3 regions of the Streptomyces sp. NPDC059695 genome follow, and region 1 is predicted to be linked to each of the others. Evidence: riboswitches for the same ligand, from Rfam matches in the RefSeq annotation. Region 1 holds a riboswitch; each other region holds the start of a gene.
The links. A riboswitch is a leader RNA that binds a small molecule or an ion and turns the genes downstream of it on or off. The one in region 1 is predicted to bind cobalamin.
Positions count from the first base shown of each region.

Region 2: it holds a riboswitch for cobalamin, as region 1 does, so the genes downstream of both, ACFV2S_RS05545 (CoA-acylating methylmalonate-semialdehyde dehydrogenase) here and cobN (cobaltochelatase subunit CobN) in region 1, are expected to answer to the same signal.
Region 3: it holds a riboswitch for cobalamin, as region 1 does, so the genes downstream of both, metE (5-methyltetrahydropteroyltriglutamate--homocysteine S-methyltransferase) here and cobN (cobaltochelatase subunit CobN) in region 1, are expected to answer to the same signal.

Region 1 covers NZ_JBHWFF010000023.1:114,371-123,709, reverse strand. Annotated here, with positions in the region: gene abc-f (ribosomal protection-like ABC-F family protein) at 124-1,716, shown strand; gene cobN (cobaltochelatase subunit CobN) at 1,713-5,315, opposite strand; cobalamin riboswitch at 5,356-5,481, opposite strand; gene ACFV2S_RS26775 (cobalamin biosynthesis protein CobG) at 5,561-6,787, shown strand; gene ACFV2S_RS26770 (precorrin-8X methylmutase) at 6,802-7,437, shown strand; gene ACFV2S_RS26765 (precorrin-2 C(20)-methyltransferase) at 7,434-8,927, shown strand; gene ACFV2S_RS26760 (fibronectin type III domain-containing protein) at 9,138-9,339, shown strand, end outside.
Region 2 covers NZ_JBHWFF010000003.1:69,534-78,872, forward strand. Annotated here, with positions in the region: gene ACFV2S_RS05530 (PP2C family protein-serine/threonine phosphatase) at 1-560, opposite strand, end outside; partial or broken gene ACFV2S_RS05535 (short-chain fatty acyl-CoA regulator family protein) at 1,174-1,653, shown strand; gene ACFV2S_RS05540 (cobalamin-binding protein) at 1,662-2,576, opposite strand; cobalamin riboswitch at 2,677-2,857, shown strand; gene ACFV2S_RS05545 (CoA-acylating methylmalonate-semialdehyde dehydrogenase) at 3,088-4,587, shown strand; gene ACFV2S_RS05550 (acyl-CoA dehydrogenase family protein) at 4,584-5,735, shown strand; gene ACFV2S_RS05555 (enoyl-CoA hydratase/isomerase family protein) at 5,732-6,799, shown strand; gene mmsB (3-hydroxyisobutyrate dehydrogenase) at 6,796-7,716, shown strand; gene ACFV2S_RS05565 (enoyl-CoA hydratase) at 7,713-8,498, shown strand; gene ACFV2S_RS05570 (hypothetical protein) at 8,806-8,931, shown strand; gene ACFV2S_RS05575 (helix-turn-helix domain-containing protein) at 8,946-9,339, shown strand, end outside.
Region 3 covers NZ_JBHWFF010000016.1:99,639-108,977, reverse strand. Annotated here, with positions in the region: partial or broken gene metE (5-methyltetrahydropteroyltriglutamate--homocysteine S-methyltransferase) at 1-2,202, opposite strand, end outside; cobalamin riboswitch at 2,365-2,586, opposite strand; gene ACFV2S_RS21215 (HdeD family acid-resistance protein) at 2,684-3,322, opposite strand; gene ACFV2S_RS21210 (CsbD family protein) at 3,531-3,716, shown strand; gene ACFV2S_RS21205 (CPBP family intramembrane glutamic endopeptidase) at 3,803-4,585, shown strand; gene ACFV2S_RS21200 (alpha/beta-hydrolase family protein) at 4,617-6,503, opposite strand; gene ACFV2S_RS21195 (SHOCT domain-containing protein) at 6,606-6,899, opposite strand; gene ACFV2S_RS21190 (DUF6325 family protein) at 6,980-7,423, opposite strand; gene ACFV2S_RS21185 (glycerol-3-phosphate dehydrogenase/oxidase) at 7,605-9,176, opposite strand; gene ACFV2S_RS21180 (TetR/AcrR family transcriptional regulator) at 9,173-9,339, opposite strand, start outside.

The DNA.
Region 1 (9,339 bases):
ACACTTCACGACCCAACGAGACGGAGCGTCTTGCCAAGAGGTCGGATCTGGCGTACCTTCATCGCAACGAGACGAGACGTCTCGTATTGCTCAGCCCTTGTCCCCTAGGTCAGGAGGTCGCCCTTGTTCCGTGCCCTACTCATCGACGTCACCAAGCGCTACGACGACCGGCACGTGCGGAACGGCACCGTGCTCGACCGGGTCTCCCTCACCGTCCGCCCCGGCGAACGCCTCGGCGTCGTCGGTGACAACGGCTCCGGGAAGTCCACCCTCCTGCGGCTCCTCGCCAGCCTGGAGCCCCCGGACAACGGCACCGTGACCGTCGAAGCCCCCGGCGGCCTCGGCCACCTCGCGCAGACCCTCGACCTCCCCCCGGACGCCACCGTCGGCGACGCCGTCGACCACGCGCTCGCCGGGCTGCGGGACCTGGAGCGGGCGATCCGCACGGCCGAGGCGGAGCTCGCCGCCACCGGCGACCTCGCCGGATACGCCCGGCTGCTCACCGCCTACGAGGCCCGGGGCGGCGCCGGGGCCGACCGGCGCGTCGAGACCGTCCTCCGGAAGCTCGGCGAGCCCGGCCCGCTCGACCGCACCCGGCCCCTCGGGTCGCTCTCCGGCGGACAGCGCTCCCGGCTCGCCCTGGCCGCCGTCCTCGCCGCCGAGCCCGAACTGCTGCTCCTCGACGAGCCGACCAACGACCTCGACGACGAGGCCGTGTCCTGGCTGGAGGAACGGCTGCGCGCGCACCGGGGCACGGTCGTGGCCGTCTCCCACGACCGGGTCTTCCTCGACCGGGTGGCGACCGCCGTCCTGGAGGTCGACGAGGACCGCCACACCGTGCGGCGGTACGGCGACGGCTACACCGGCTACCTCGCCGGACGCGCTGCCGAACGGGCCCGCAGGCAGCGGGAGTACGAGGAGTGGAGGGCCGAACTCGCCCGCCACCGGGCCCTCGCCGACAGGAACATCGACCGCTTCTCCGCGATCCCCCGCAAGGCCCCGGCCGCGTTCAGCGGGGCCGGCGCCTTCCGTGCCCGGTCACGGGCGCACGGCGCGATGAGCCGCATCCGCTCGGCCCGCGAGCAGCTCGCCCGGCTCACCGGCCACCCCGTGCCCGCGCCGCCGGAACCGCTCCGGTTCCGCACGGAGATCACGGGGGAAGGCGCGCCCGTCGATCTCGCCGGGCTACGCGTCGACGGCCGGCTCCACCTCGACGCGCTCCACCTCGACGCGGGCGAGCGGCTCCTGGTCACCGGGCCCAACGGCGCGGGAAAGACCACCCTCCTCCGGGTCCTGGCGGGCGAACTCGCCCCGGACGCGGGCACGGTGGCCGTGCCCGCCCGGGTCGGGCTGCTCCGCCAGGACACGGCCCCACCCACCGACCCCCGTACGGTGGGCGAGGCCTTCGGAGAGGGCCGCGAGGACGAACTGCTCGCCCTCGGGCTCTTCGCGGCCCGCGATCTGACGACCCCGGTCCGGCTGCTGTCGACCGGGCAGCGCCGCAAGCTGGAACTGGCCCGGCTGGTCACCTCCCCCGCCGACCTGCTCCTCCTCGACGAGCCGACCAACCACCTGGCCCCCGGCCTGGTGGAGGAGCTGGAGGCCGCGCTCGCGGAGTACCGGGGCACGCTGGTCGTGGTCAGCCACGACCGGCGGCTGCGGGAGGGGTTCCGGGGCCGCGTCCTCGACCTGGCCCCGGCCCTGGCGAGGGCCTAGCCCTCACCCTCCAGGTCGCCCTCCGTCTCCAGGAACACCTGGCGCAGGGCGGCCAGCGTCTCCGGGTCCGGCTTCTCCCACATGCCGCGCGACTCGGCTTCGAGCAGCCGCTCGGCGATGCCGTGCAGGGCCCAGGGGTTGGCCTCCTTCAGGAAGGCCTGGTTCTCCGCGTCGAGGACGTACTCCTGGGTGAGCTTGTCGTACATCCAGTCGGCGACGACACCCGTCGTCGCGTCGTACCCGAAGAGGTAGTCGACGGTCGCCGCCAGCTCGAACGCGCCCTTGTAACCGTGGCGGCGCATCGCCTCGATCCAGCGCGGGTTGACCACGCGGGCCCGGAAGACCCGGGAGGTCTCCTCGACGAGCGTGCGCGTGCGGACGGTCTCCGGGCGGGTCGAGTCGCCGATGTACGCCTCGGGGGCCGTGCCCGTGAGCGCGCGGACGGTCGCGACCATGCCGCCGTGGTACTGGAAGTAGTCGTCCGAGTCGGCGATGTCGTGCTCGCGGGTGTCCGTGTTCTTCGCGGCCACCGCGATCCGCTTGTACGCGGTCTCCATCTCGGCGCGCGCCGGGCGCCCTTCGAGCCCGCGCCCGTACGCGTACCCGCCCCACACCGTGTACACCTCGGCGAGGTCCGCGTCCGTGCGCCAGTCCCGCGAGTCGATCAGCTGGAGGATGCCCGCGCCGTACGTGCCGGGACGCGAGCCGAAGATGCGGGTGGTGGCGCGCCGCTCGTCGCCGTGCTCGGCGAGGTCGGCCTGCGCGTGCGCCCGCACGTGGTTGTCCTCGGCGGACTCGTCCTCCAGCCCCGCCACGAGCCGCACGGCGTCGTCGAGGAGGCCGATGACGTGCGGGAACGCGTCCCGGAAGAAGCCCGAGATGCGCAGCGTCACGTCGACGCGCGGGCGGCCGAGCTCGGCCAGCGGGATCGGCTCCAGGCCGTTGACCCGGCGCGAGGCCTCGTCCCACAGGGGCCGGACGCCGAGCAGGGCGAGGGCCTCGGCGACGTCGTCGCCGGCGGTGCGCATCGCGCTCGTGCCCCACAGGGAGAGGCCGACGGAGGTCGGCCACGTGCCGTTGTCGTCGCGGTAGCGGGTGAGCAGCGAGTCGGCGAGCGCCTGCCCGGTCTCCCAGGCGAGCCGGGACGGCACGGCCTTCGGGTCGACCGAGTAGAAGTTGCGGCCGGTCGGCAGGACGTTGACCAGGCCGCGCAGCGGGGAGCCGGACGGGCCGGCCGGGACGAAGCCGCCGTTCAGGGCGTGCACGGCGTGCGCCAGCTCGTCGGTGGTGGCGGCCAGGCGCGGTACGACCTGCTCGCAGGCGAAGCGCAGGACGTCCCGGACCTCGGAGCCGTACGCGGCGGCGACCGTGCCGATCGCGTCGGCGGACCAGCCGGCGGCCTCCATGCCCTCGACCAGCTCGCGGGCCTTCGCCTCCGCCTCGTCGGCGGTGGTGCGGGTCGCGGCCGACTCGTCCAGGCCGAGGGCCTCGCGCAGGCCGGGCAGCGCCTGCGTGCCGCCCCAGATCTGGCGGGCGCGCAGGATGGACAGGACCAGGTTGACCCGGGCCTCGCCCTCCGGGGCGCCGCCGAGGACGTGCAGTCCGTCGCGGATCTGGGCGTCCTTGACCTCGCACAGCCAGCCGTCGACGTGCAGCAGGAAGTCGTCGAAGCCGTCGTCCTCCGGGCGCTCCTGAAGACCGAGGTCGTGGTCGAGCTTGGCGGCCTGGATCAGGGTCCAGATCTGGGCGCGGATCGCGGGCAGCTTCGCCGGGTCCATGGAGGAGATCTGCGCGTACTCGTCGAGCAGCTGCTCCAGGCGCGCGATGTCGCCGTACGAGTCGGCGCGGGCCATCGGCGGCACCAGGTGGTCGACGAGGGTCGCGTGCACGCGCCGCTTGGCCTGGGTGCCCTCGCCCGGGTCGTTCACGAGGAACGGGTAGATCAGCGGGATGTCGCCGAGGGCCGCGTCGGGACCGCAGGCGGCGGACAGGCCGGCGTTCTTGCCGGGCAGCCACTCCAGGTTGCCGTGCTTGCCCAGGTGGACCATGGCGTCGGCGCCGAAGCCGCCGTCCTCGGCGCGGGCGGCGATCCAGCGGTAGGCGGCCAGGTAGTGGTGGGACGGCGGGAGATCGGGGTCGTGGTAGATCGCGATCGGGTTCTCGCCGAAGCCGCGCGGCGGCTGGATGAGGACCAGCAGGTTCCCGCGCCGCAGGGCGGCGAGGACGATGTCGCCCTCCGGGTTGCGGGACCGGTCCAGGAACATCTCGCCGGGCGCCGGGCCCCAGTGCTCCTCGACGTGGGTGCGCAGTTCCTCGGGCAGGGTCGCGTACCAGCGCTTGTAGTCGGCGGCCGGGATGCGGACCGGGTTCTTCGCCAGCTGCTCCTCGGTGAGCCAGTCCTGGTCGTGACCGCCGGCCTCGATGAGGGCGTAGATCAGCTCGTCGCCGTCGCCGGAGACCACACCGGGGAGGTCCGCCTCGGGGCCGAAGTCGTAGCCCTCGGCGATGAGGCGGCGGAGCAGGGAGACGGCGGAGGCCGGGGTGTCGAGACCGACCGCGTTGCCGATGCGGGAGTGCTTCGTCGGGTACGCGGAGAGGACGAGCGCCAGCCGCTTCTCGGCGTTCGGGATGTGGCGGAGCCGGGCGTGCCGGACGGCGATCCCGGCGACGCGGGCCGCGCGCTCGGCGTCGGCGACGTACGCGGGCAGACCGTCGGCGTCGATCTCCTTGAAGGAGAACGGGACGGTGATGAGACGGCCGTCGAACTCGGGCACGGCGACCTGGCTGGCGGCGTCCAGCGGGGACAGGCCCTCGTCGTTCTCCTCCCACGCCGACCGCGATCCGGTCAGGCACAGCGCCTGGAGGATCGGCACGTCGAGCGCGGCGAGCGCGCCCGCGTCCCAGGCCTCCTCGTCGCCGCCGGCCTGGGCCTCGGCGGGCTTGGTGCCGCCGGCCGCGAGGACGGTCGTGACGATCGCGTCGGCCGTGCGCAGCGTCTCGACGAGCTCCGCCTCGGGGGCCCGCAGGGACGCCACGTACAGCGGGAGGGCCCGCGCGCCGGCGTCCTCGATCGCCCCGCACAGGGCGTCGACGAAGGCGGTGTTCCCGCTCATGTGGTGGGCGCGGTAGTAGAGCACGGCGATCGTCGGACCGTCGGTGTCCCTCGCGACGCGGTCCAGCGGGCCCCACGTGGGGGCGGCGGCCGGGGCCTCGAAGCCGTGGCCGGTGAGCAGGACGGTGTCGGAGAGGAAGCGGGCCAGCTGCTCCAGGTTGGCCGGGCCGCCGTGCGCCAGATAGGCGTGCGCCTCGGTGGCGACGCCGACCGGGACGGTGGAGGCCTCCATGAGCTGGGCGTCGGGGGCCTGTTCGCCGCTCAGCACGACGACCGGCTTCCCGGCGGCCAGGATCGTGTCCAGGCCCTCCTGCCAGGAGCGGACGCCGCCGAGGAGCCGGACGAGGACGAGGTCGACGCCGTCGAGCAGGGCGGGGAGATCGGCCAGGGGGAGGCGGGAGGGGTTGGCGAAGCGGTACTCCACCGGCCCTCCGGCCGCGCGGGCGCTGAGCAGGTCGGTGTCGGAGTGCGACAGCAGCAGGAGCATGGCGAGGCTCAGGCCTTCCTCGGGGTTGTCCGCGCCCCGGGTGGTCGTATGGACGGCGGGAGTTCCTGACTCACCCGTGGGTACGGGCTCACAGTGGCGGGACCGCGCCGGATTCTCACCGGGCTTCCTCCCCGGGGTCCTGGGACCCCATGCCGATCTGCATCCTAGATCGTGGCGTCGGCGCGCCCCAGGGAGCGGCGGGGTCGACCGGATCACACCCGGTGGCCGGCCGGTTCCCCGTGGGTATGCTCGCCGCCATGCCGCCCACCCCACCCCCGGCGCCCGAACCGGGCGAACCTCGCGTACGGGACCGTGGCGACGCCTGCCCCGGGGCGCTGCGCCTGCACCCCGCCGACGACGGACGCCTGGCCCGACTGCGCCTGCCCGCAGGCCGTCTGACGGCCCATCAGGCCGAGGTCCTGGCCGACGTGGCCGAGACGCTCGGCGACGGGCGGATCAGCATCACCTCGCGCGGCAACGCGGAGCTGCGCGGCCTCGCCGGGGACTGCGGGGCGGAGCTCGCCGCCCTCCTGGCGGGGGCGGGCCTGCTGCCCTCCCCCACGCACGAGCGCGTCCGCAACATCGTGGCCTCGCCCGGCGCGGGACTCGACGGACTCGGCCACGCGGACGTGCAGTTGTGGGCCCGCGCCCTGGACACCGCCCTGTGCGCCGAACCCCGGGCGGCGTCCCTTTCGGGACGGTTCCTGTTCGTCCTGGACGACGGGCGCGGGGACGTCGCCGGGCTCGGCGGCGATGTGAGCTTGATCGCAGGACCGGACGGGTCCGCCCTGCTGCGGCTCGGCTCCCGGGCCTTCCGCCTCGCCGCCGCCGACGCCGTGCGGGCCGCGCTCGCCGCCACCCTCGCGTTCCTCGACGCCGCCGAGGCCGCGGGGACCGGGGCCTGGCGCCCGCACGAGCTGCCCGGCACCCACACACCCGACTGGGCCGGGGCGCTCGCGCGGGCCGGGATCACGGCGCAGCCCGTACCCGCGCCGCCGCTTCCCGTGTCCCCGCCGCCCGCGCCCGGGCCGCTCGGCGACCGCGCCCTGCACGTCCTCGCCCCGCTCGGCCGGCTGACCGCCGCCCAGCTGCGGGCCCTGGCCGAAGGCGCCGCCGAGCTCCGGCTCACCCCCTGGCGGGGCGCGGTCGTGGTGACCGACCCCGGCAGGCTCCCCGCCCTGGAGCCGTACGGCCTGATCACCCGGCCCGGTCTGCCCTCCGTCGGGGTCAGCGCCTGCACCGGACGCCCCGGCTGCGCCAAGTCCCTCGCCGACGTACGGACGGACGCCGGCCTGGTCCGCCACGGAGGCCTGCCCGTCCACTGGTCCGGGTGCGAGCGCCGCTGCGGCCACCCGCGCGGCACCTGGATCGACGTCCTCGCCACCGGCGACGACAGCTACCTGGTGGACGGCGTCCCCACCCCCCGTACCGCCCTGCCCGAAGCAGTGACCAAGGCCCGCACGACGAGATGAGCGAGAGCACCAGGATGTTCGACTACGAGAAGGACGGGACGGAGATCTACCGCCGGTCCTTTGCCACGATCCGCGCCGAGGCGGACCTCGCGGACCTGCCCGCCGACGTCGCCATGGTGGCCGTCCGGATGATCCACGCCTGCGGCATGACCGACCTCGTGCAGGACATCGCGTACTCCCCGCGGGTCGTCGCGAACGCCCGCGCGGCCCTCCGCGCCGGCGCGCCCGTTCTCTGCGACGCCCAGATGGTCGCCAGCGGCGTCACCCGCAAGCGGCTGCCCGCCGACAACGAGGTGCTCTGCGCGCTGTCCGACCCGGCCGTCCCGGCCCTCGCCGCCGAGCTCGGCACCACCCGCTCCGCCGCCGCCCTGGAGCTGTGGCGGGACCGCCTCGAAGGCTCCGTCGTCGCCATCGGCAACGCGCCGACCGCGCTCTTCCACCTCCTGGAGATGATCGCGAAGGGCGCCGGGAGGCCCGCCGCCGTCCTCGGCATCCCCGTCGGCTTCATCGGCGCCGCCGAGTCCAAGGACGCGCTGGCCGAGAACACCCTCGGCCTCGACTACCTGGTCGTACGGGGCCGGCGCGGCGGCAGCGCGATCACGGCCGCCGCGATCAACGCCCTCGCCCACGAAGCGGAGATCCAGGCATGAGCACCGTGACCGGAAAGCTGTACGGCGTCGGGCTCGGACCCGGCGACCCCGACCTGATGACCGTCGCCGCCGTGAAGGCCATCGCCTCGGCCGACGTCATCGCCTACCACTCGGCCCGCCACGGCCGCTCCATAGCCCGCTCCATCGCCGCCGGGCACATCCGCGAGGACCACATCGAGGAGCGGCTGATGTACCCGCTCACGGTGGAGACCACGGACCACCCGGGCGGCTACCGGGGCGCCCTGAACGACTTCTACGAGGAGGCCGCGGCCCGCCTCGCCGCCCACCTCGACGCCGGCCGCACCGTCGCCGTCCTCGCCGAGGGCGACCCGCTCTTCTACGGCTCGTACCAGCACATGCACAAGCGGCTCGCCGACCGCTACGACACGACCGTCCTGCCCGGCGTCACCTCGGTCAGCGCCGCCGCCGCCCGGCTCGGCGAGCCGCTGTGCGAGGCCGAGGAGGTCCTCACGATCATCCCCGGCACCCTGCCGGAGGACGAGCTGACGGCCCGCCTGGCGGGCACCGACTCGGCGGTCGTGATGAAGCTGGGCCGCACCTTCCCGACGGTGCGGCGGGCCCTGGAGCGGGCCGGCCGGCTGGACGACGCCCGCTACGTGGAGCGCGCGTTCATGAAGGGCGAGCGCACGGAGCGGCTGACGGACGTGGACCCGGAGTCCGTCCCGTACTTCTCCGTCGCGGTCCTCCCCTCCCGCGTCGACCAGGAGGCTCCGGTACGGGAGACCGGCGAGGTCACCGTCGTCGGCACCGGCCCCGCGGGGGCGCCCTGGCTGACCCCCGAGTCGCGCGGCGCGCTCGTCAACGCCGACGTCCTCGTCGGCTACACGACGTACCTCGACCGGGTCCCCGTCCTGCGCCCCGGTCAGATCCGCCACGGCTCCGACAACAAGGTGGAGTCGGAGCGCGCCGAGTTCGCCCTCGACCTCGCCCGGCGCGGCCGGAAGGTCGCGGTCGTCTCCGGCGGCGACCCGGGCGTCTTCGCGATGGCGACGGCGGTCCTTGAGGTCGCCTGCGAACCGGAGTACGCGGACGTGCCCGTCCGGGTCCTCCCCGGAGTGACCGCGGCGAACGCGGCCGCCGCGGCGGCGGGCGCCCCCCTCGGCCACGACTACGCGACGATCTCCCTCTCCGACCGGCTCAAGCCCTGGGACGTCATCGAGGCCCGGCTCCGCGCGGCCGCGGGCGCGGACCTCGTCATCGCCCTCTACAACCCGGGCTCGAAGTCCCGCACCCACCAGGTCGCCGCCGCCCGCGACCTCCTGCTGGAGCTCCGCGCGCCGGAGACCCCGGTGGTCGTCGCCCGCGACGTCGGCGGCCCCGAGCAGTCGGTCCGGATCGTGACCCTGAAGACCCTGGACCCCTCCGAGGTCGACATGCGCACCCTCCTGCTGATCGGCTCCTCGCAGACCCGGGCGGCCGAACGGGGCGACGGCCGCACGATCACGTGGACGCCGCGGCGCTACGGCTGAGCACCGAGGTCCGTGGGGGAGGGCTGCCCCCCCGCCCGCGATCTGTGAGGGGGGAAAGGCCGCCCCGCCCGAGATCCGTGAGGGGGGGGGAAGACTGCCCCGCCCGAGATCCGAGGCGGGGGCGAGGGCAACCCTCCCCTCACCTCGTGAGTCACACAGACGTTCCCCTGTCCCGCCTGCCTCACATAGGTCCGGAAAGAGCCCCTCCCTGTGCTGACTCGTCACCGGCTGAGCGCGCTGGCCACCACGGCCGCCCTCGCCGCATCCGGCGGTCTGCTGACCGCCACCCCGGCCGCCGCGGCGGTCACCTGCGCGTCCCCGGTGTGGAAGGCGGAGTACTTCGCCAACACCACGCTGACCGGCACGCCGAAGCTGACCACCTGCGACAGCGCGATCTCCGAGAACTACGGCC
Region 2 (9,339 bases), on a different contig from region 1:
ACACCGAGCGGAGGCCCGCCCTCGCTGTCGTCGATGCCGGAGCGGCCGTCGGAGGTGGCCCAGATGTGGGGGATGTGACCGGCCCGGGCGCACTCCAGGGTGCCGGCAGCGGGGTCGAGCCGCAGGAAGGTGCAGGTGGCGAAGAGGTCGGCGCCCAGAGAGATGAGCAGGTCGTTGGTGCGACTGAGCAGCTCTCCCGGGTCCGCGGTGACGGAGGCCAGCGCGCGCAGTGCCACGCGGACCTGTCCCATGAAGGCGGCGGCCTCGATGTTGTGTCCCTGCACGTCACCGATGGACATGCCGATCTGCCCGCCGGGCAGGGAGAAGGCGTCGTACCAGTCACCGCCGACGTTGAGCCCGTGGTTGGCGGGCTCGTAGCGCACGGCCAGCCGGGCGCCCGGAAGACTGGGCAGGTCCGAAGGCAGCATCTCGCGCTGCAGGGCCACGGCGAGCTCGACACGGGAACGTTGCGTCTCGGCCAGTTCCCGCGCCCTGGCGGTCAGCGACCCGAGCCGGACCAGAAGGTCCTCGCTGCTGTCGGCCGGCCGTCTGCGGAACATCGATCACTCCGACGTCACGACAATCCTCACATCATTCCGTCCCGGTCTCCAGCACGCGGGACCGCACGGGACCACCTCGGTACGAACAGGTCCTTCCCACTCTGCCCGGAGGGGACAGCGTCCGCATCTCATGGCTACCGCGGACCCGGGCGCGCCCTGCTCCACGCCCCGGCACACCGTGGCCACGCCGGGTGGAACGACCTCGCCCGCCGAGTCGGTCCCGGAGGCGCAGGAACCGGGCGTCCGCGTCGATCCGGTAGCGGGTGTTGCCGAGCCTTCCGCTCCCCGCGGGGGCGCCGAGCGATCCAGGGCCGGCCGCGAGGATGGAGGGGATGCCGTCGATCCGGTAGGCGCGCAGTCGGCGTGCGTCACTGCGGGCCGGGGGCTGGGCCGGTCGGCGGAGCGTCCGACGCCTACGACCTTGCGGCGATCCTTGCCGCGCTGGACACGAAAGCAAGCGGAGGACCAGCACGAGGCAGCGGCCCAGCCGCACAAGACGAAGACTCGGTACGCCCAGACTGGGCCTTGTGGGGCGAGTCCCACGCTTGGCCGGCCGAGCGGACCGGCACGCTCGGGCAGCTCAGCGCCAACACGGTCGGCACGTCCCTCCCCGCTGCGCGGGGTCCCCTTCTCGTTCGTCCGCGTCGACCGGGCGGGCAACATGTCCAAGCGGCAGTCCGCCACCGGCTTCCACTTCTCCCGGGCCGGCGGCACCTGCCCGCTGTGGAACGTGTACGAGGCCTTCGCCGCACCCGGCCGCATCCACGTCCAGATCGCCGCCATGCCCGACGGGCAGCGCTACCTGTGGACCGCCCGTGCCCTCACCCGCCACCGGGGCGGCTGGGGCGAACCCGGCAAGACCTTCGCCATCGGCCTCGGCTGCGAGCTGCGCCACGCCCACCGGCTGGTGTACTCGGACGGCCTGGATCTGGACAACGCGGCGGCGGCGACCCCGATCGGCATGGGCTGCCGCGTCTGCGAGCGCCTCGACTGCCCCCCCCAGCGCGCGGCCCCGCCGCTCGGGCGTCCGCTCCGGATCGACCAGAACGCCAGCACGTTCGTCCCGTACCCGGTCGCCGACCCGTCGGCCTGAGCCGTGGATCAGGGCAGGAGGAAGGCCTCGGTCGTCGTCACGGGGTCTCCCGCCCGGACCCCGTGGAGGACGTGCGCCAGAACCTCCGCGCCGCGTACGACCCGGGGGCCCGGCCGGTTGAAGTAGGCGGGCCCGTCCAGCACCCATACCGCGCCGGACCGTACCGCGGGCAGATCGTCCCACCCGGGGAGGGAGGTCAGCAGGTCGCGCTCGCGCACGGTCCGTTCGGGCGGGAAGCCGCAGGGCAGGACCAGGAGGACGTCGGGTCGGGCGGCCCGGACGGCCTCCCAGGTCATCGGCTTCGTGTGCTCTCCGGGAGCGGCGAGAAGCGGTTCGCCGCCGGCGCAGGTGATCTGCTCGGGCACCCAGTGCCCCGCGGGCCACAGCGGATCGAGCCACTCGACGGCCACCACCCTGGGCCGGGCCCGACCCGCCGTGAGTCCGCGTACCGCGGCCAGCCGATCGCGCAGTTCCTCGCGCCGCCGCTCGGCCCGCTCCCGTACGCCCAGCAGGTCGCCGACCGTGACCAGGCAGTCCAGGACGTCGTCCAGGGTGCGGGGCTCCAGACTGAGGACGCGAGGACCGCCGTCGAGGACGCGCACCGCGCGTGAGACGGCCTCGTAGGACACCGCGCAGACGTCGCACAGGTCCTGGGTGAGCACGACATCGGGCGCGAGAGCGGAAAGCGCCTCGGCGTCCAGGGTGTAGAGCGAGGAGCCGCCGTGCGCGGCCCCGCCGACCGCGGCCGAGATCTCCCGGCTGCTCAGTGCGTCCGACGAGAACTCGGCGGACGTGACCACCGGGACGCCGGCCACATCCCGCGGCGGCCAGTCGCACTCGTGGGTCCGTCCCACCAGGTCCGCGGCCAGCCCGAGCTGGGCCACGATGTCGGTCGCCGCAGGCAGCAAGGAGACGATGCGCATGACCCGAGCCTAGGCGGTGCACCGGGCTCCGGCCGGCGCCTGTCCGGATGGCGTCGCCGCGCCGTGGGTGGGGGTGGACTTACTAGGACGTCCAACTATATGTTCGTGACGAGCCCGCGGTGCAGGGAAGCCGGTGTGATTCCGGCGCGGTCCCGCCACTGTGACCGGGGAGTGTGCTCTTCCAGCAGGTCAGGCCACTGACGGAAACCATCCGTCGGGAAGGCCGGAGAGCATGCGCTGATCCGGGAGTCAGGATACCGGCCGTGGGGTGTTCCGTGTTGTCCACGAGGATGGAGCAGACACGCATGGCACCGGTACGTGACCACGACCCTGGTGATCCGGCGGAGTACCCGAACCCCGAGGCCCTGTCCCCGCGTTCGTGACTCGACGAAGGCGTCCTCGCCTTCCCCTGTCCCGCGGCAGGACCCGCGTGCGCGCACCCCGATCGGTGCCGTCCTCGCGGTCCTCGCCGCGCCCTCCTCGGATCCGTACCTGACGAGAGCAGGCTTCGATGGTCCGCGAACTCACCCATTTCATCGGCGGCAAGCACACCGCCGGCACGTCCGGCTCCTTCGCCGACGTGTACGACCCCAACACCGGTGCCGTCCAGGCCAGGGTCCCCCTGGCCGGGCGCGCCGACACGGAGGCGGCGATCGCCGCCTCCGAGGAGGCCCAGCGGGAATGGGGCCGGTGGAACCCGCAGCGACGCGCACGCGTCCTGCTGCGCTTCCTCCAACTCGTCGAGGCGGAAAGGGACTCCCTGGCACGGCTGCTTTCCTCCGAGCACGGCAAGACCGTCGCCGACGCGCACGGGGACCTCCAACGCGGCCTGGAGGTCGTCGAGTTCGCCGCGGGCATCCCGCACCTCCTCAAGGGCGAGTTCACCGACAACGCCGGCACCGGCATCGACGTGCACTCGCTCCGCAGCCCGCTGGGTGTCGTCGCCGGGATCACCCCCTTCAACTTCCCCGCGATGATTCCGCTGTGGAAGGCCGCACCGGCCCTGGCCTGTGGAAACGCCTTCATCCTCAAGCCCTCCGAGCGCGACCCCTCCGTACCCCTGCGGCTCGCCGAGCTGTTCCTGGAGGCCGGACTGCCGCCCGGTGTGCTGAACGTGGTCAACGGAGGCAAAGAGGCCGTCGACACCCTCCTCGAAAACCCTCGCGTCCAGGCCCTCGGCTTCGTCGGCTCCACCCCGATCGCCGCGCACCTCTACGCCACCGCCGCCGCGCACGGAAAGCGCGCCCAGTGCTTCGGCGGGGCCAAGAACCACATGATCGTGATGCCGGACGCGGACCTCGACCAGGCTGCTGAAGCGCTGATCGGCGCCGGGTACGGCTCGGCCGGCGAGCGGTGCATGGCGATCTCCGTCGCCGTCCCTGTCGGCGAGGAGACCGCCGACGCGCTGGTGGCGAGGCTGAAGGAGCGCATCGTCTCCCTGCGCATCGGCACCTCCGACGACCCGGACGCCGACTTCGGGCCCCTCGTCAGCAAGGACGCCCTGGACCGGGTCGACCGGTACGTCGGCATCGGCGTCGACGAAGGTGCGGAACTCGTCGTCGACGGAAGGGGTTTCACCCTCCCCGGCCACGAGAACGGCTTCTTCGCGGGAGCCTCCCTCTTCGACCGCGTCACGCCGTCCATGCGGATCTACCAGGAGGAGATCTTCGGCCCGGTGCTGTGCGTGGCACGGGCCGCCGACTACGAGTCCGCGCTCCGGCTCCCGAGCGAGCACCCGTACGGCAACGGCGTGGCCATCTTCACCCGCGACGGCGACACCGCCCGCGACTTCACCCGGCGTGTCAACACCGGCATGGTCGGCGTGAACGTCCCCATCCCGGTCCCGGTGGCGTACCACACCTTCGGCGGCTGGAAGCGGTCCGGATTCGGCGACCTGAACCAGCACGGCCCCGACGCCATCCGCTTCTACACCCGCACCAAGACCGTGACCTCCCGCTGGCCCTCCGGGGTCAAGGAAGGCGCGAGCTTCACCATGCCGACGATGGGATGAGCGCCGTGACCACCCTCACCGAGGACCAACTGGCCCTCGCCGAAGTCACCCTCGACTTCGCCCAGGAACAGCTCGCCCCGTACGCGGTGACCTGGGACCAGGACAAGCAGTTCCCCGTCGACGTCATCCGCCGCGCCGCCGCGCTCGGGCTCGGCGGCGTGTACGTACGGGAGGAGTGCGGCGGCTCCGGCCTGAGCCGGGCCGACGGCGTCCTCGTCTTCGAGACCCTGGCGACCGGCTGCCCCTCGATCGCCGGCTATCTCTCCATCCACAACATGGTCGCCTGGATGATCGACCGGTACGGAGACCCCGCCCAGCGTGCCCGCTGGCTGCCCGGCCTCTGTGCCGCCGAGACCCTGGGCAGCTACTGCCTCACCGAACCCGGCGCGGGATCGGACGCCGCCGCCCTGCGCACCCGGGCCGAGCGGGACGGCGACCACTACGTCCTGAGCGGAGTGAAGCAGTTCATCTCCGGCGCCGGTGCCTCCGACCTGTACGTCGTCCTGGCCCGCACCGGAGGGGCCGGCCCCGGCGGGATCTCCGCCTTCGTCGTGGAGCGCGGCGACCCGGGCGTCTCGTTCGGCGCGAACGAGCGCAAGATGGGCTGGAACGCGCAGCCCACCCGGCAGGTCGTCCTCGACGCGGTGAGGATCCCCGCCGACCGGCGCCTCGGCACCGAGGGCGAAGGCTTCCGCATCGCCATGCACGGGCTCAACGGCGGCCGCCTCGGCATCGCCGCCTGCTCCCTCGGCGGCGCCCAGAGCGCACTCGACCGCAGCCTCACGCATCTCGCCGACCGCGAGGCCTTCGGCGCCCGGCTGCTCGACGCCCAGGCTCTGCAGTTCCGGCTCGCCGACATGGCCACCGAACTGACGGCCGCCCGCGCGCTGGTACGGCAGGCCGCCGAGGCCCTCGACCGCGGCGACCCCCAGGCGGTCCAACTCTGCGCCATGGCGAAGCGGTTCGCCACCGACACGGGCTTCTCGGTCGCCGACCGGGCGCTCCAGCTGCACGGCGGCTACGGCTACCTCAGCGAGTACGGCATCGAGAAGATCGTCCGCGACCTGCGGGTCCACCGGATCCTGGAAGGGACCAACGAGATCATGAACGTCATCGTCGCCCGCGGCCTCACGGAGAGCCTCCGATGACCGAGGACGTACTCGTCACCACAGAGGGCCGGACGGGCCGCCTGATCCTCAACCGCCCGCAGGCGTTGAACGCGCTCACCCATCCCATGGTGCGGCGCATCGAGGAGGCGCTCCTCGCCTGGCGGGACGATCCCGCCGTCCAAGCGGTGGTGATCTCCGGCGCGGGGGAGCGGGGACTGTGCGCGGGCGGCGACATCCGGGCCATCTACGCGGACGCGCGGGCGGGAGGCACGGCCTCGGCGGACTTCTGGCGGGACGAGTACCGGCTCAACGCCCTCATCGCCCGCTACCCCAAGCCGTACGTCGCCCTCATGGACGGCATCGTCATGGGCGGCGGCGTCGGCGTCTCCGCCCACGGCACCGTACGGATCGTCACCGAACGCTCCCGCATCGCCATGCCGGAGACCGGCATCGGCTTCGTACCCGACGTCGGCGGCACCTACCTCCTGGCCCTGGCGCCCGGCGAGCTGGGCACCCACCTCGCCCTGACCGGGGCCCTCGTCGGAGCCGCCGACGCCCTGCTGTGCGGGCTCGCCGACCACTTCGTACCGTCCGAACGACTCGACCGCCTGCTGGAGGACCTCCAGCGGACCTCCGTGCACGACGCCCTGGCCGGGCACGTCGGCCAGGCACCACCCGGTGAACTGGCGGGTCGCCGGGAGTGGATCGACCACTGCTACGCCGCCGACACGGTCGAGGAGATCGTCGACCGCCTCGCCGGAAGCGGTGTGCCGGCCGCCAAGGAGGCCGCCGCCACCCTGATCACCAGGTCGCCGACCGCCCTCAAGGTCACCCTGACCTCGTTGCGCCGCGCCCGGGAGCTCGGACCCCTGGAAAAGGTCCTCGAACAGGAGTACCGCGTCTCGTGCGCGGCGCTGACCTCGCACGACCTGGTCGAGGGGATCCGGGCCCAGGTCATCGACAAGGACCGCGACCCCCGCTGGTCCCCGGCCCGGCTGACGGGCGTCACCGACGAGGACGTGGCCCGCTACTTCACCCCGCTCGGAGTCGACCGCGAGCTGCGGCTCACAGCCCCCGACCCGCTTCAGGAGGTGCCCTGGTGACCACCGTCATCGCCTTCATCGGCCTCGGCCACATGGGCGGCCCCATGGCCGCCCACCTCGCCGCCGCCGGCCACCGCGTGCTCGGGTTCGACCTCGTCCCCGCGGCCCTGGCGACCGCTGCCGCGGCCGGAGTGGAGACCGCCGACTCCGCGGGGGCGGCGGCTGCGGGAGCGGACGTCGTGATCACGATGCTGCCGGCGGGCCGCCACGTCCTCTCCCTCTACCGGGACGAGGGCCTCCTCGCGGCCGCCCGACCTGGAACCCTGTTCATCGACTGCTCCACCATCGACGTCGCCGACGCGCGCGCCGCCCACGACGCGGCCGTGGCCGCCGGGCACCGAGCCCTGGACGCCCCCGTGTCGGGCGGTGTCGTCGGAGCTGAGGCCGCCACCCTCACCTTCATGGCGGGCGGAGGAGAGGCGGAGTTCACCGAGGCAGAACCGCTGCTCGCGACCATGGGGAAGCGGGCCGTGCACTGCGGCGGCGCGGGCGCCGGGCAGGCCGCCAAGATCTGCAACAACATGATCCTCGGCATCTCGATGATCGCCGTCAGCGAGGCCTTCGTCCTCGGCGAGAGCCTCGGCCTCTCCCACCAGGCGCTCTACGACGTCGCCTCCACCGCCTCCGGCCAGTGCTGGGCACTCACCACCAACTGCCCCGTCCCCGGTCCCGTACCGGCCAGCCCGGCCAACCGCGACTACCGGCCCGGTTTCGCGGCCCCGCTGATGGCCAAGGACCTGGGACTCGCCGCCAACGCCCTGCGCGCGGGTGGCATCGATGCGGGGCTCGGCCTGCGGGCCGCCGAGATGTACGCCGCGTTCGCCGAGGGGGCGGGAGCGGCACAGGACTTCTCCGGGATCGTCCACGCCCTGCGCGACACCGCCGCCGAAGCACCGAAAGGAACGACCACCGCATGACCGCGACCGACTACGAGACGATCACCGTGGAGCGTACGGGCGGCCGAACGGCCCTGCTCACCCTCAACAGGCCCAAGGCGCTCAACGCCCTGAACCTCCGGGTCATGGAAGAGGTCGTGGCCGCCACCGAGGCCCTCGACCGGGACCCGGACATCGGCTGCGTCGTCATCACCGGCTCCGAGAAGGCCTTCGCGGCCGGCGCGGACATCAAGGAGATGCAACCCCAGGGGTACACGGACATGTACATCACCGACTGGTTCACCGCCTGGGACCGGCTCGGCGACCTCCGCACTCCCACCGTCGCGGCGGTCTCCGGCTACGCCCTGGGCGGCGGCTGCGAACTCGCGATGCTCTGCGACATCCTGCTGGCCTCCGACACGGCGGTCTTCGGGCAGCCGGAGATCAAGCTGGGCGTGATCCCCGGCATCGGCGGCTCCCAGCGCCTCACCCGCGCCGTCGGCAAGGCCAAGGCGATGGAGCTGTGTCTCACGGGCCGGACGATGGACGCCGCCGAGGCCGAACGGGCGGGACTGGTCTCCCGTATCGTCCCGGCCGACGACCTCCTCCCCGAGGCCCTGGCCGTCGCCGAGACCGTGGCGGGGATGTCGAAGCCGGTCGCGATGATGGCCAAGGAGGCCGTGAACCGCGCCTTCGAGACCACCCTCGCGGAAGGAGTCCGCTTCGAACGACGCCTGTTCCACGCGGTGTTCGCCACGGCGGACCAGAAGGAAGGCATGTCGGCCTTCGTGGAGAAGCGGGCCCCGGCCTTCACCCACCGCTGACCGAGATCCGCCTCTCGGCCGTCCCTCGGCCCACGGCAGAGGGACGGCCTCCTCCCGTCACCGACCGCGGGGCACGGGACGGAGATCCACGGCCGTGGCTTCGGCAAGTCAGGAGGCGGACGCGAGTACGGCTCCAGCCGCCGCCGTCAGAGAAGGAGCCGGGGGGCACGTTCACCACACCCATGACGGCGCACCGATCCCTGCGAGGCAATCCGGCGACGATACCCATGCCCTCGCCGTTAGGCCGTCGTACGCCCGACTGGGCCCGGAGCGGATTCACGCCGAGCCCTCCGTAAGAGAGCGTGCCGTGGCGAGCCGCGCCCGGGGCGCCGGGACCAATGCCCAGCTGCTGGACGCGGTCACCGCCGGCCCGGACCGTCTCTGCCACGTCTCGGACGGCGTGGCAGACTGGCGGCTCACGCAGCAGCGGTGAGCGGGGGGATCCGGTTGGGGCTGGAGATCGAGAGTCGCCCTTCGGAGCTGCCGTACATCGAGCGGGTCTGGCGCAGCCGAAGCGACGACGTGGGGCGGATGACGTCGATCGCGAACGCGCACTGGGAGCTCGTCTTCTGGGAGCACGACGGCCGGGCGCAAGCTGCGGTACTAGGCCCGGAGCCCGAGGCCGGCCCGGCACTCGTCCCGAAGGATGCCACGTTCTTCGGGATCAGCTTCGCCGTCGGTACCTCGATGCCCCACGTACCGATCAGTCGGCTGGTCGGAAGCGGCGCGGAGATTCCCGACGTGACGCGGCGGTCCGTGTGGCTGAAGGGCTCGGCGTGGCACGTGCCCGATTACGACAATGCGGAGGCGTTCGTACGGCGCCTGGTGCGCGAGGGCATCG
Region 3 (9,339 bases), on a different contig from region 1:
CCACAGACGCCCGGCCGGGATGGCGCCCAGGCCCTTGCGCAGGAGCGCGGCGGCCTCGGCGGTGCCCGGGACGCGTGGGGAGTGGATGTCCCAGACTCCCGGACCGGCCTCGCGCGAGTAGCCGTGGGCGGCGAGCTCGTCGGCGACCCGCATGTGGGAGCGGGCGGCCTCCAGGCTGATGACGTCGGCGTCGAGGTCGTCGATGGCCCGGACGATGTCGCCGAACTCGGCGTAGCACATGTGGGTGTGGATCTGGGTGTCCGGCCGCACGCCGGCGGTGGTGAGCCGGAACGACTCGGTCGCCCAGGCCAGGTAGCCCGCGTGGTCGGCGGCCCGCAGCGGCAGGGTCTCGCGCAGGGCCGGCTCGTCGACCTGGATGACCGAGGTGCCGGCCGCCTCCAGGTCGGCCACCTCGTCGCGCAGGGCGAGCGCCACCTGCCGGGCGGTGTCGGCCGGCGGCTGGTCGTCCCGCACGAACGACCACGCGAGCATGGTCACCGGACCGGTCAGCATGCCCTTGACCGGCCGGGACGTCTGCGCCTGGGCGTACGTCGTCCAGCGCACCGTCATCGGCCCGGGACGGGAGACGTCCCCGGCGAGGACGGGCGGGCGGACGTATCGGGTGCCGTACGACTGCACCCAGCCGTGCCGCGTGGCGACGTAGCCCGTCAGCTGCTCGGCGAAGTACTGCACCATGTCGTTGCGCTCGGGCTCGCCGTGCACCAGCACGTCGACGCCGGTCCGCTCCTGGAAGGAGATCACCTCGCGGATCTCGTCCCTGATCCGCTCCTCGTACCCGGCGGCGTCGATCCGGCCGGCCCGCAGATCGGCGCGGGCCGCGCGGAGCTCGTCGGTCTGGGGGAACGAGCCGATGGTGGTGGTCGGAAGCGCGGGAAGCCCCAGGTGGGCCCGCTGGGCCGCGGAGCGTTCGGCGTACGGCTGGGAACGCCGGCCGTCCGCGTCGGTGACGGCGGCGGTACGGGCACGGACGGCGGGGTCGCGGGTGAGCGCGGAGCCGGCGCGGGAGGCGAGGGCGGCCCGGTTGGCGGCCAGTTCGGCGCTGATCGCGTCGGTGCCGTGGGAGAGGCCCTTGGCGAGGGTCACGACCTCGTCGGTCTTCTGGCGGGCGAAGGCCAGCCAGCGGCGGATCCGCGGGTCCATGTCCTCCTCCGCGGCCGCGTCCAGCGGGACGTGCAGCAGCGAGCAGGACGCGGCGACGTCGACCCGGCCGGCGAGGCCGAGCAGGGTGCCCAGGGTGGCGAGGGACTTCCGGTGGTCGTCGATCCAGACGTTGCGTCCGTTGACGACGCCCGCGACCAGCCGCTTGCCCGGCAGCCCGCCGACCGCGGCGAGGTCGTCCAGGTTCGCGGCGGCGGAGCCGGTGAAGTCGAGGGCGAGACCCTCCACCGGGGCCGCGGCCAGCACCTTGAGGGCGTCGCCGAGCCGGTCGAAGTACGAGGCGACGAGCAGCTTCGGCCGGTCGGTGGCCGCGCCCAGCTCGCGGTAGGCGCGGGCGGCGGCCTCCAGCTCGGCCGGGGTGCGGTCCTGGACCAGGGCGGGCTCGTCCAGCTGGACCCACTCGGCGCCCGCCGCGCGCAGATCGGCGAGCACGTCGGCGTAGACCGGGAGGAGCCGGTCGAGGAGGGTCAGCGGCTCGAAGCCGTCGGGGACGCCCGGGGCGGGCTTGGCGAGCAGCAGGTACGTGACGGGGCCGACCAGCACGGGGCGGGGAGCGTGCCCGAGCGCGAGGGCCTCCCCGAACTCGGCGACCTGCCGGGCGGAGTCGGCGGTGAAGACGGTGTCCGGCCCGAGTTCGGGGACCAGGTAGTGGTAGTTGGTGTCGAACCACTTGGTCATCTCCAGCGGCGCGACGTCCCGGGTGCCGCGGGCCATCGCGAAGTACCCGTCGAGCGCGTCCGCCTCGACGGCGGCGCGGTGGCGTGCCGGGACGGCACCGACCATCACGCTGGTGTCCAGGACGTGGTCGTAGTACGAGAAGTCACCGGTGGGCACTTCGTGGATGCCGGCGTCGGCCAGCTGCCGCCAGTGGGAGCGACGCAGGCCGGCGGCGGTGGACCGGAGGGCGTCGGCGGTGACGCGGCCCTTCCAGTAACCCTCGACGGCCTTCTTCAGTTCGCGGTGCCGACCCTGGCGGGGGTAGCCGTACACGGTGGCTCGTGCGGCCGCGGGCTTCGCTGTCACGGAACTCTCCTTCGCGAGACGTGTCCAGAACACCCGGAGACGGGGTGGACGCGAAGGAACGCCAGAGCGTACGGACCGCGCCGACGGAGGACGCCGCGTGTGCCGCTCGCTGTGTACGCCGACCCGCCCACGAGGTCACCGGGATGTCCGTACGCGGAATGCGTCCGCGTACGGGCAACGGGCAGGTCTTCGGACTCGCGGGCACACCCTCCTCGTGGAGGACACCTACTGGCCGTCGCTTCCCAGGACCGTGGTCCGGACCCAGTGCTATGACGGCGGTCGTTCCCGCTCACCGCTGCGGGGCAGTCCCGGATTCCCACCGGGTTCCCTCTTACGACGCATCCCGCCTGGCGGACGGGGCGAACCAGCTGCAGACGACACCCTAGGGCGCGCGATCGCCCGGTGGCGAGCGACGTCCAGGATTCGGGCGCGAAACCGACGAGGGGTCACTTCGGGTCGGGGCGAGGGCGCTCGCGCGGAATCAGGTGCCCGGGCCGGACGCTCCACGGCCCGTGATGCCCGCTCTGCGCAGGGCCGACCGCCAGGCCAGGGCGACCGCGGCCTCGGCCAGGCCGAGGAGGACGAGCCACAGTCCGAGCAGCCGCGTCAGGGCCCGGGCCGACTCCGTCGGAAGCGCCAGGACCACGATGCCGGCGACGATGCCGAGGATCCCGACGGCCATGACGACGCCGCGGTGCGGCATGTTCTTGGTGGCGATGGCGGAGTAGAGGGTGACGATGCCGGAGACCAGCCACACGGCGCCGACGATCAGCGAGAGCGCGGCGATCGTCTGGAGCGGGTTCCTCAGACACAGCACTCCGCCGAGGACGCACAGGACGGCCACGATCAGGCCGGGCACGCGGTCGCCGCTGTCGCGGCCGAACACGGACACGAAACGGAAGACGCCGATCGCCAGCAGGTAGAGCCCGATCAGCACGGCCACGACGTGCAGGGTGACGTCTGGCCAGACGAGCAGCAGGATGCCGGGTACGAGGGTCGCCAACGCCGCGCCGAGGAGCCAGGTCCAGGAACGGCCGAGACGTGCCAGCTGATCCGCCGGGTCGGCCGCGGGAGTCCCCTGCGGGCCGGCGCCGGGTGCGGAGTCCTGTGGAGTGGTCATGCGTCCTCCTCCCGTCCCCCGGGTCCAGTACAAGTCTGCACCCATCGTCTGGGGGCCGCCTCACCTCGTGAGGAGCGCACGGGGCGAGGCCGGGCACGGACGGGAGGCCCGGACCGGGTGCGCCGGCGCCGGGCCCGGCCGACGCGCACCCGGGGTCGTCCGAACCTAGCGTGGAGGGTGGGAACCGACCGGACGGAGGGTCGCGAGCATGAGCGACGCCATGGACAAGGCCAAGGGCAGGCTCAAGGAGATCGCCGGCAGGATCACCGGTCACGAGCGCCTGGAGGCCGAGGGCAGGACGGACCAGGCGAAGGCCAGGTTCCGCGAGAAGGCGAAGAGCGTGCGGCACCGCGCCGAGGGAATCATGGACTCGCTCAAGCGGGACCGCTCGTAACCCTCGACCGCGCCCTCGGCCGCCACGCCCGGGACCGAAGGGACGGGCGGAACGATCCCGCGCAGCGGAAGGACGGACTCACTCCCGTGTCCCGCCGTGATCCCGAGGACGGCCGCCGGCCCGTCGTACGAAGCCGCCGTTCCACCGGCGACCCGCCGCCGGGCCGGTGGCGCGGGCCCCTCGGCACCTGGCCGGCCGTCGCCCTCACCGTCGCCGTTCTCGTGGCGGCCAACCTGCTGCTGCACACCTGGACCGGCGCCCTCCACCTGCTCGCGGCCGTCGTCGTCTCCGCCGTCCTCCTGGGTGTGCTCCGCTGGGCTGGCGGCACGCCGGCGGACGCGGGACTGGCGGCCGGGACACGGGCCCGCGGCGCCCGGTGGGCGGCCGCCCTGACCGGGATCGTCGCCGCCGTCTATCTCGTCGGAGCGCTGCTCCCGGCCACCCGCCCGCTCTTCGAGGACCGGCGGTACGACGGGATGACCGCGGGCGCGTTGATGGTGCGCGTCTTCGTGGTGGTCCCCGTCGGCACCGTCCTGGTGGAGGAGGTCGCGTTCCGCGGAGTCCTCTACGGGCTGGTGCGCCGGGTCCGCGGGACGGTCTGGGCGACCACCGTGTCGAGCCTGCTGTTCGGCCTCTGGCACGTCCTGCCGTCCCTGGGCCTGGCGACCGCGAAGCCCGCGCTGACCGGCGTCGTCGGAGCGTCTCCGCTCGGCTCCGCGGTCGCGGTCACCGCGGCCGTGCTCTTCACGGCTTCGGCGGGCGTCCTGTTCTGCGAACTGCGCCGCCGCAGCGACAGCCTGCTGGCGCCGATGGGCCTGCACTGGGCGGTGAACGCGCTCGGCTACGTCGCAGGCTTCCTGCTGCGCTGACCGCGGGCCGTGCCGCGCCGCGCGCACGGGATCAGCGGGACGGCTGGATGATCTCGCGCAGCCGGTCCAGGTCCTGTGGGGTGAAGCCCGACGGCCGCATGACGGCGTTCCAGCCGTCGACGTACGCGGCCTTGTACGTGTGACCGTGGCCGTCCGGCACGCCCGTGGAGAACGGGAGGTCCGCGGTCACCTGCCAGAAGGTCACGAAGGGGATCCAGACCATCGCGTCGAGCACGTCGCCGCCGGGAGCCTCACCGATCCAGTCGGGTTCGGACAGGGCCAGGTCGGGGCTCCACCAGACGATCGGATCGGACGGGTGCATGAGGTACAGGACCCGGGTCCCGTTCCACGGCACGTCCGTCGGAGGGATCCCGGTGGCCGGGTCGTCGGTGAACCGCACGGTCCGCCCCTGCCGGTAGACGGGTTCGATCTCCGGGCTTCCCGCGTCGCGGTGGTCGCTGAACTCGCGGAACAGGGTGTTGAAGTTCGGCGGACCGGCGAAGAGGGTGCCGGCCGTGCGGTTGCGCAGGTCGTACTCGCCGCTGAAGGCCGTCTCCGCGCCGAACGACCCCAGGCTCTCGCCGGCCACGAACAGGCGCGGGCGCTGGTCCTGGGGCAGCTTGGACCAGACGTCGTAGACCGCGTCGAAGAGCTCGCGACCGGCCTCGCGCGCCTTCGACTGGTCCACGAGGTAGGAGAGCCACGACGGCAGGTACGAGTACTGCATCGCCACGGTGGCCGAGTCTCCGTCGCCGAGGTACTCGAAGGAGTCCACGGCCGCGGGGTCGACCCAGCCGCTGCCCGTGGTGGTCGTCACGAGCAGGTTGGCGCGGTGGAAGCCGCCGGCGCGTACGAGGTCCGCGACGGCCCGCTCGGCGCGCGCCTCGGTGTCGTCGGCGGTCGCGAGTCCGGCGTAGGAACGCACGGGTTCCTGCGCGGGGCGGTGGGTGAAGGCCCCGATGTCGGCTGCCGTGGGGCCGCTGCCCGTGAAGGCCCGGCCCTGCCTGCCCAGCGAGTCCCACGGCACCAGCGACCCCGGCCCGCCGGAGCGCAGCGTCGACGTGGGCTGGTGCACGCCTTCGGGCGTCTCGGTGTCGCGCACGGAGAACGCCTCGTTGGCCGTGCTCACGAAGCCGGCCAGCAGGACCCCGCTGACGACGGACCACGCCAGACCCGCCACGACGACCCAGCCGACCACCCGGGCCGCGCGCGGTCCGATCCAGCGGCGGAGGAGTCCGGCGAGCCACCGGTACAGCCGCCGGAGTCCCCGGGCCGCCTGCAGCAGCAGCCAGAACACGAGCGCGGCGACGAAGGGGCAGGCGACGGTGGCCAGGACGTTGTAGTCGGTGACCCCCATGAGCCTGCGGATCTCGTGCTGCCAGTACTGGCCGAGACCGAAGGACAGGCCGAACAGGACGACGGCGCTGACGGCCAGGACCCGCCATGACCGGGGGGAGGCGCCGCGGGCCTCCCGGTCGGCGAACGCCCGCCACACGTAGGCCGCGACCACGCCGAGCCCGTACCCGATGGCCGCGCTGATGCCGCAGATCAGCCCCTGGAGGATTCCGCCGCGGGGGAGCAGCGACGGGGTGAAGGAGAGGCAGGCGAGGAGAAGGGCGCTCCAGCAGCCCGGGAGCGTGAGGCGGAGCGAACGACGGCGCGCCCAGAAGCCGGTGGCAGACCCGGCACCGCCGCCCCCCGGCTCACCGGGGCCGGGGGAGCTCTCCGGCTCTTGGGCGGCGGGGGTGTCCCCAGGCTGCCCGGGGCCGGGGAAGTCCTCCGGCTCTCGGGGGGTGGGGGTGTCCTCCGGCTGCCCGGGGCCGGGGGAGTGCTCCGGTTCCTGGGCGGCGGGGGAACGCTCCGGCTCCTCGGGGCCGGGAGCGTCCTCCGGCGGGGGTTCGTGCGGGTCAGGAGCCATGGGTGACCTCCCGGGGAAATGGTCCCAGGGCCGTACGGGCCGCGCCACCCGGACTCGGCCCGCTCGGTGTGCCGGACTCCCGGCCCCTGCCGCGGAAGGGGGTCAGCCGAGGATCCTGCGCTTCTGCTCCTCGAACTCGGCTTCGGTGAGCACGCCCTGCTCCTTGAGGTCGCCGAGCTGCTTGAGCTGGTCGAGCTTGCTCTCCATGCTGTCGGCGGGCTGCGCGGCGGGCGCCGGCGGGGGAGCCGCGGCGGGCGGCGGTTCGGCGGGCTGCTGCTCATAGCCCTGCTGGGCGGCCCATCGTCCCTGCTGGCGGCGCGACACGCGGTTGGACACGGCGGTCGCCGTACCCGCGACGACCGCGGTGCGGGCCACTCCGCGAAGTAGACCTGGCATCGCGTTCTCCTCTCGTGTCCGACGCGAAGGCGCCGGACGGCTTCCGGGCCCGCCGGCTCGGTGGCCGGGGGCAAGGGGGGTCAGGCCGTTTCCTCGGCCGCTTCGAGCGAGGCGAGGAGGGCTTGTACGGGCACGCGCCCGGAGGCGACCAACTGGGCCCCGCCGCGGCGCAGGGCGGTGGCGAACGGCGCGGCCCACACGTTCTCGTAGATCAGCAGTCCGGCGGAGTTGCCGGGCTCCACGGCCTCGGCGGCCTCCTCCAGGTCGTCCTGCCCGAGCAGCCCCGACTGGACGCCCTCGAAGACGGAGAGGTCGAGATTGCCGTCCCCGTCGAAGTCCGCGATCTCCAGCGCGGTCACCGATCCGTCCTCGTCCTTCCTGATGAACATCAGGTCGAGGATCCGGATGATGCCGCGGTCCACCAGATCGACCAGGAGCGGGAAGCCCTCGCCCGTCATGCGGTTGCCGGGGAACTCGACCACCACGTAGTCGATGGGCCCGATCTCGTCGAATTGCTCGGTCACAACGTCACCTCTGATCGTGGACGCCCCCGGTCGCCATTCCAACACCGGACGTCGCGCGGTGCATCCGGTACGGCCCCGCCCGCCCACGACCCGGACGCGTCACGATCCCGGGCCGCACGGACCCGGCGGCGGCACGGGCGGAGCCCCCGCCCGGATGTCCGGGCGGGGGCGCCGTCTCGTCTCACCCCACGGGGGCCGTGCGGGCGAGGGCGTCGCGCGCCGCCTCCTCGGCCAGGGCGCGGTCCTCCGGGACGAGGCCGATGCGGGTGCGGCGGTCGAGGAGGTCGGAGGTGTCGAGGGCGCCCTCGTGACGGACCGCCCAGACCAGTTCGGCGCCGGTGACGGTGTGGCCGGGGACGACGGGCTCGGCGAGCGCGGGATCCGCGAGGCCGAGCGCCTGGACGGCCGGTGCCTCGGAGCCGTAGCGCTGGACCAGACGGGTCGGGACGTCGAGCCCGGCGAGGGTCTGCGGCCGTGCGGCGCCGACGAGGGGCAGCGACGCGGTGCGGCACGGACCCGCGTCCAGGCCGCGGGCGGCCACGGCGGCGTCGACGGCGTCCTGGGCCATGCGGCGGTACGTGGTCAGCTTGCCGCCGACGACGGTGACGATCCCGTCGGCGGAGGTGAGCACGGCGTGCTTGCGGGAGATGTCGGCGGTGCGGCCCGCGGCGTCCTGGGTGTCGAGCAGGGGCCGCAGGCCGGCGAACGCCCCGACCACGTCGGACCGGTGGACGGTGACGTCGAGCGCGGAGCCGAGGACGTCGAGGAGGAAGCCGATGTCGGTCTCGGGGACCTCGGGCACATCGGGGACGTCGCCGTCGACGGGCTCGTCGGTGAGGCCGACGTACACGCGGCCGTCGCCCTGGGGCAGGACCAGGACGAAGCGGTTCGTCTCGCCGGGGATGGGGATGTGCAGACCGGCGGAGAGCGGACCGAGGGTCTCGGAGCGCAGCACGAGATGGGTGCCGCGGGAGGGCCGGAGGCGTACGTCGCCGACGAGGCCGCCCGCCCAGACGCCGGCCGCGTTGATGACGGTACGGGCGCGCAGGCGCAGCTCCTGACCGGTCGTCTCGTCACGGACGAGCGCTCCGTCGCCGTGGAGTTCCAGGGCGCGCGTGCGGGTGAGGATCCGGGCGCCGTGGGCGGCGGCGGTCCGGGCGATCGCCGTGACCAGGCGCGCGTCGTCGGTGAGCCGCCCGTCCCAGGAGAGGAGGCCGCCGCGCAGCCCGACGCGCCGGAGGGCCGGGGCGAGGTGGCGGGTCTCGACGGCGGACAGCGTGCGCGGCTGCGGCAGCGTCCCGCGCGAGGTGCGGGCGCCGACGCGGAGCAGGTCGCCCGCGAGGAACCCGGCGCGGGCGAGGGCGGCCTGGCCGCGGCTGACGAGCGGGGTGAGCGGCAGGACGAACGGCTGGGCGCGCACCAGGTGGGGGGCGGTGCGCTCCATGAGGATGCCGCGCTCGACGGCGCTCTCGTGGGCGACGTCGAGCTGCCCGGACGCGAGGTAGCGCAGTCCGCCGTGGATCAGCTTGGAGCTCCAGCGGGAGGTGCCGAAGGCGAGGTCGTGGGCGTCGATCGCGGCGACGGTGAGCCCACGGGTGGCCGCGTCGAGCGCGGCTCCGGCTCCGGTGATCCCGAGTCCGACGACCAGGACGTCGACGACGGCGTCGCCGTCGGCGAGCTGCTCCAGTTCGCGCCGGCGACGCTCGGCGTCGAGCGAGGATCCGGGGAGGGCGGTGCTGCTCGTGGGGTTCATGGGGTGAGGGTCCTCTCCAGCAGGGTGCGGAGCTCTCCGAGGAAGGCGGCTTCGCTCAGTTCGGGATCGGTCTCGTCGGCCATGGTGCGCAGCGAGAGCGTGAAGGACTGGACGACGAGCAGGAGGGACCGGGCCTGGAGGTCGGGGTGCACCCGGCGCACGG